DNA from 3 places in the Colwellia sp. M166 genome. Region 2 is predicted to be linked to each of the others. Evidence: predicted binding sites of a transcription regulator. Region 2 holds the regulator's gene; each other region holds the start of a gene.
The links. Region 2 encodes FNR, which switches genes on or off when oxygen is low (the NO sensors DNR and NnrR bind a similar motif). Its sites were predicted from a motif close to TTGATCTAGATCAA; they were not measured.
Positions count from the first base shown of each region.

Region 1 (2,275 bases), 2.4 Mb from region 2:
TGCTGCTATTGAAGCAGCACGTGCCGGCGAGCATGGTCGAGGCTTTGCCGTTGTTGCTGACGAGGTTCGAAATTTATCATCACGAACGCAAGATTCAGCAATGAAGATCCATCAACGTTTATCTGTCATGCTAGAAACCATAGAGCAATGGGTGGCATTGATGCTGAAAAATAAAGAGGAAGCACAGTTATGCGTTGAAATAGCTGAAGGCTCCAATCAAAAAATTGCTGATGTTGTTGACCGTGTGCAAAAAGTTGCTGATGTTGCGAATCAAATAGCAACAGCAACTGAACAACAAAGCGTTACCTCAGTTACTATCAATGAATATGTTATCGACGTGCAACAAGCCATCGAGCGCACTTGGCAGCAAACCGATATTGTTACCGATGAAATGCTCATGCTATCAGCTAGCGTTGACAATATTACTAATGTTGCCAGCACCTTTGTTCCGCCAAGTAAATAGTAAAAATGCACAAATAAGCTGTGCTATGCAAGCAGATTGTTTAATCACCTCAACTTGCGAGCCGCAAGTTGAGGTGATTACGGGTAAGCATTAAAACTTTAAATGCACAAGCTGTCGCGTTCAATGTCATCTTTTACGAGATTAATTTACCGTACATTGAGCAACCGTTGTTGACTCCTGTTCATATTTCACACCGATATAATAACCAGATTAAAATTCATTAGCGCAATATAAAGCACTTATAAAATCACTATCAAAAATCATTTAAAAGACATTTAAATACCGACTTAAGTAACTTTACTTTACGTCTCCCACCTATCAAGAAGCAATTTTAGTCACTGTATTTGATCAAGATCACTTACAAGTTATAAAATACAAAAACACTACATATTGTGCTAAACATTGATCAAGATGCACATATATGTATTTCTAACTTGTGCGTAACATAATTTTATTTATCATAAATAAACCAAGTAACTCGATAATAAAAATTATTAGCCATGATTGTACCTAAAACTGATAGCGATAAAAAAATTGCAGCTAAAGCAAATTCATCACAAGATAAAGCTGACAAACAACCTGAACTACAAGCGGCTTCACTCGATATATGGGATAAAAAGTATCGACTAAAAGATAAACACGGTAACAACCAAGAAGCCTGCGTAAATGAAACATTCATACGCATTGCCAAAGCTTTAGCTGATATCGAAGTTAAAGATCAAACACAATGGCAAGAAAAATTTCTTTGGGCTATGCAATCTGGCGCTTACCCAGCAGGTCGTATTATTTCTAATGCCGGTGCAGCAAAATTTAAACCCGCAACATCTACCATCAATTGTACGGTATCGGGCACCATCGAAGATTCAATGACTGGTATTTTACAACAAGTACATCAGGCGGGTTTAACGCTAAAAGCCGGTTGTGGTATCGGGTATGAATTCTCGACTTTAAGACCTAGTGGCGCTTATGTCGCAGGTGCTGGTGCAACAACATCCGGTCCTTTGTCGTTTATGGATATATACGACAAAATGTGTTTCACCGTAAGCTCAGCTGGCGGCAGGCGCGGTGCTCAAATGGGTGTATTTGATATCTCTCACCCTGATGTCAAAGACTTTATTCTCGCCAAACGCGAAGATGGCCGTTTACGCCAATTTAACTTATCTTTATTGATCAGTGATGATTTTATCAGTGCGGTAAAAAATAATAGCGATTGGCCATTAAACTTTCCATTAACTTATAAAGAAGTCCTCGCAGATAATATAGAGCTCAATGATAGCTCAACCGTGCTTTTTAAAGAAAATCACTATCATGCCGACTTTATTAAACAGCACGATTACATTCTAAACGAACAAGGGCAAATTGCCTGTCGAATTTATCAACATATTCCAGCACAACGTCTGTGGGATATGATCATGAGTAATACTTTTGATTATGCTGAGCCCGGCTTTATCCTAATTGACCATGCCAATGAGATGAATAACAACTGGTTTTGTGAACAACTGCGTGCGAGTAATCCTTGCGGTGAACAAATATTACCACCACATGGAGCATGTTTGCTTGGTTCAATCAATTTAGTGAAGTTTGTCGAGCAAGCATTTTCTAATAAGGCAGAATTTAATTGGCAGAAATTTAAAAAAGTCATCCGCATATTTACTCGTATGCTAGATAATGTTGTAGAAATAAATGGTTTGCCACTGGCTGAGCAACGACTAGAGATTGAAAGCAAACGCCGACATGGCATGGGTTATCTCGGGTTAGGCTCAGCTTTAACCTTACTTAAAATACCTTATAATAGCCCAGAAGCCGTTGCAT
Region 1 covers NZ_CP040755.1:1,836,631-1,838,905, forward strand. The annotation lists gene FGD67_RS08325 (methyl-accepting chemotaxis protein) at 1-463, shown strand, start outside; gene FGD67_RS08330 (adenosylcobalamin-dependent ribonucleoside-diphosphate reductase) at 964-2,275, shown strand, end outside.
Region 1: a site for FNR is predicted at 808-821, ahead of FGD67_RS08330 (adenosylcobalamin-dependent ribonucleoside-diphosphate reductase). Genes of this name have one in related genera too.

Region 2 (2,275 bases):
TAAATTAGCGTCGATTCAAACATTAAGAACGGTCTCTGAACGTACCACGCGTATTATAAAGCAAAATTATCTTTGGGCGTTTGGTTATAATGCCATTGTATTACCACTGGCTGTTATGGGTTATATTGCTCCCTATATGGCGGTAATTGGCATGTCTGCCAGTTCAATACTCGTAGTGAGTAACTCTTTAAGGTTGTTAAAAAAATGAGTGTGATTTATGTTCTAATTCCCATTGCAATTTTACTTACCATTATCGGTATTTACCTATTTTTTTGGGCCGTCAAAACCGAGCAATTTGATGACTTGGAAAAGCAAGGCATGAGTATTTTATTTGATGATGACAATGATAAAGCCGCTAAGGATAATAACAAAAGCTCAACAGCAACAAATTGCGTACCTAATGAAAATAAAGTGCAGAAAGACAAAATAGTAATAAGTAATCAGGTTAAAAAGTAGTTTTATGAGCCTTGATTTTTTTTCTGCTTTTATTATTGGCTTGCTGGGCTCAGGGCATTGTGTGGTGATGTGTGGTGGTATCAGTACTATGCTAACCACCGCGATATCAGATGCCTCTCAACAGAAAAAATACGTTATTATCTTTGCCTATAATTTTGGCCGTATTGCTTCTTATAGTGTGATTGGTGCTCTAGTCGCCTTCACCAGCTCAATGGCAACAAAAGAAATTGGTTTGCCTGTTTCATTACTGAAAACCATTGCGGGTATTTTCCTTATCCTATTAGGTTTATATCTAGGACAATGGTTAATGTGGTTAAGTCATGTTGAGCATTTAGGCAAAAACCTTTGGCGTCATATCTCACCAAAAACAAAAAAATTCATTCCGATTAAAAATATTAACAGCGCTTTCGCTTTAGGCGCATTATGGGGCTGGCTACCCTGCGGGCTAGTGTATTCAACTCTAACTTGGGCTTTGGCTAGTGCCGATGCAATTAATGGCGCTCTGATCATGTTTTTCTTTGGACTTGGCACTTTACCTGCTTTACTTTCAGTATCATTAGGCACAATCAGCATTAAGTCATTGCTGAGTAATGCATTATTCAGGAAGTTAGCCGCCATTTCAGTTATTTTTTATGGCTTTTACACTATACTTATTGCATATTTATAATACATCTAATATGATCCTAGTCATTAAAAAGCCAAAAAAAGCTATAGGTTATTATGAGTCAAAAATCATGCACAGGTCAGCAACATATTCACTGTCAAAATTGCAGTATCAGCGAACTATGCTTGCCATTTTCTCTTAATGATAAAGAGCTCGATACGCTCGACAATATCATCGACCGTAAACGACCTATTCATAAAGGTGAGCAAATCTTCAATGATGGTCAGCCTATGCACGCCCTTTATGCTATTCGTTCAGGTACATTTAAAACCTATACCGTCAACGAACAAGGTGAAGAGCAAATTACTGGCTTTCATTTAGCTGGCGACTTACTTGGCTTTGATGCGATCGCAGAATCAGAGCATCCAAGTTTTGCTAAGGCTTTAGAAACCTCTATGGTTTGTGAAATTCCTTATAACACCCTCGACGCTCTGTCTAATACGATGCCAAAATTAAAGAAACAAATTTTGCGTATGATGAGTACAGAAATTCGTGAAGATCAAGAAATGTTAACCTTACTGAATCGGAAGAATGCTGAGCAACGCTTAGCAACATTTATCAGTGCATTAAGCAGTCGTTATCATGCTCGTGGCTTATCAGCTTCTGAGTTTCGTTTATCAATGACTCGCAGTGATATTGGCAATTATATTGGTTTAACCGTTGAAACGATTAGCCGTCTGCTTAATCGCTTCCATAAGAATGGCTTAATTCAAGTCGATGGTAAGTTAATTATTATTCTAGATATTAATAAATTAAACGAGTGCGCAGCACTCTAATTTAATTTTCTCACCTAACATCATAAACTTCCTTATTCAGGTATTTCACGCTATGCTTAGCGTGAAATACCATTTATATTTGACACGATAATAATTTGATTTAAAACAACTATTATTGTTACAAAGTAGACTATTGTTATAAGTACAGTAGGTAATTGATAAAGGAATTAACTATGGAAAAGTATCAAAAAATACTCGCGGTTGTTGATCCAACAACTGAAGATCAAAAAGCGTTAAAACGTGCCATCGAACTTGCACGTAAAACCGGCGCTAGCATTACCGCATTTTTGACCATATATGATTTTTCTTATGAAATGACTACCATGCTATCAAGCGATGAGCGTGAAGCCATGCGTCAATCGGTAATAAATGACAGAAC
Region 2 covers NZ_CP040755.1:4,275,496-4,277,770, reverse strand. The annotation lists gene FGD67_RS19335 (heavy metal translocating P-type ATPase) at 1-208, shown strand, start outside; gene ccoS (cbb3-type cytochrome oxidase assembly protein CcoS) at 205-456, shown strand; gene FGD67_RS19325 (sulfite exporter TauE/SafE family protein) at 461-1,123, shown strand; gene fnr (fumarate/nitrate reduction transcriptional regulator Fnr) at 1,177-1,896, shown strand; gene uspE (universal stress protein UspE) at 2,070-2,275, shown strand, end outside.

Region 3 (2,275 bases), 1.2 Mb from region 2:
TTCAGCGCTATTGAAGCAATAACCTTGATGCTACCCTTGCTGATTATCGCAGATATGATGAGCGTAAAAATTTTTTGGAAAAAGTGGGACAAAGCGCTATTGGCCAAGTTAATACCCGGCGCCATTATCGGTATTGTCTGCGCTAATTTACTGATGGACTTTGTTAACGCAGATCATCTACGTTTTTTTATCGCCTTTATTTGTATTGCCTTTGCGGTTAAAAATATGGGCTTTAAAAAACGGCAACTCAGCTTGGTTAATAATCGCTTCGGCGCGTATGTTATGTCTGCAACGTCAGGCATAACCAGTACATTAGTTCACGCCGGCGGCCCGCCCTTAATCATCTACTTTACCGCTATAGGTTTAGCGCAAACGAAATTTGTTGCAACCGCAGCCGCCTTTTTTGCCATCATGAACATTGTTAAATTAATCGCTGTTGTTTCTTTAGGGCTACTATCACTTGATACGATATTAACCGCACTGGCTTTTTTTCCTTTAGCGTTCCTAGGTAATTGGCTAGGGGTTAAAATTAATCAACATTTAGATAAACAACTGTTTTTAAAAGTAATGAATTATCTACTTTTAATTCTAGGTATTTGGCTTTTGTCTCAGTAAATATGTGGCCATAGCACGGTTATATTTGTAGATACTGGCAATTAGTTTTTTAGTCAGGTTTTCGCGCTAACATAGTCGCAAACTGTAATTTTGCCCCATTATGCATAGTACCAACATCTTCATTGTACTTAATAAATTCCCAACCATCATAAGCTTCACGTAATTGCCCCGTTTTTAGGGTAAATGGAAAGCGTACTGGGCATGGGTGCTCTTCAGTGCTCATGGCGCATACAATTAAGTTATAGCCTCCAGACAGCGTTCGCTTTTGGATATCAGCTATAACGTCATCAACACGAGATGGGTCGATAAACATTAACGTTACGGTACAGGAAATAAAACCATAGTCTTCACTAAGGCTTGCATTATTAATATCGTACACCTGCGGCTTAATATTATTCATATTTTGTTCAAGACTAATACTTTGCAGCATATCAATAGCCCCTGCATTGGTGTCTATCGCGGTAACATTAAACCCGAGTTGGCTGAGATACAGAGCATTACGACCATTTGAACAGCCCATATCTAAGGCATGGCATGGTTTAACAATTTTGCATGCTTCGACAACTTCGCTATGCACAGGAGTTAAGCCGTAGCGGCTATTTAGATCTTCTATCATGGTAACAACTTAGTTTTGAAATAAAGGCCGTTATCTTACTACTGATGTAACTCGACTGAATATCAATAGTCATATTTTCTAGATTTCACTTGACCTTAATCAACAACATTCACTGTTGAGATCGGATATTTTGCATTCCCATTAATAATATTTTTTATATTCAGTAAGCAAAAAGCCTGTCAATCTTTTGATTAACGGGCTTCTATTTAATGTGGCGGTGAGATAGAGCTTTGAACTCTACTCGAAGGTTTAGCGCTACAAACCTCTTTCTAAAATAAACGCTCAGATAGCAAAAAGCCCGTCACTTTCGTAACGGGCTTTTCTTAATGTGGCAGTGAGATAGAGATTTGAACTCTACTCGAAGGTTTAGCGCTACAAACCTCTTTCTAAAATAAACGCTCAGATAGCAAAAAGCCCGTCACTTTCGTAACGGGCTTTTCTGAATGTGGCGGTGAGATAGAGATTTGAACTCTAGAAGGGCTACAAACCCTTGCCGGTTTTCAAGACCGGTGCTTTCGACCACTCAGCCATCTCACCTGAAGTTAAAAAGCATTGCTGCTTCAGAACGAGGCGAATATTAAAGACTCGATATTGTCTTGTAAAGCATTTATTCTATAAAAAAGTTTGTTTGCTAAAAAAATCAACAATTTGCCATTTATTTAAACAAATACTGTCAGTTTTTACATTTAAGGAAAGTTTGTGAGTGAAAAAAAACCTTGCCGTTGCCCATGGCTTGATACATCAAAGCCAGATTATGTTGCTTATCATGATGAAGAATGGGGCGTACCCGTACTAGATGATAATAAAATGTTTGAATACCTTGTGCTTGAATCTGCGCAAGCAGGATTAAGCTGGTACACAATTTTAAAAAGACGTGATGGCTACAGAAAAGCCTTTGCCAATTTTGATGTCGATAAAGTTGCAAAATTCACTTCTGAAGATGAAGCTCGTTTAGTGCTAGATGCTGGAATTATTCGCCATAAAGGTAAGATTGCCGCGACAGTCAATAATGCAAAGTGCTTTATCGCAATTCAACAGGAGTTT
Region 3 covers NZ_CP040755.1:653,089-655,363, forward strand. The annotation lists gene FGD67_RS03015 (sulfite exporter TauE/SafE family protein) at 1-615, shown strand, start outside; gene tehB (tellurite resistance methyltransferase TehB) at 665-1,231, opposite strand; tRNA gene FGD67_RS03025 (tRNA-Ser) at 1,678-1,768, opposite strand; gene FGD67_RS03030 (DNA-3-methyladenine glycosylase I) at 1,931-2,275, shown strand, end outside.
Region 3: a site for FNR is predicted at 1,321-1,334, ahead of tehB (tellurite resistance methyltransferase TehB). Genes of this name have one in related genera too.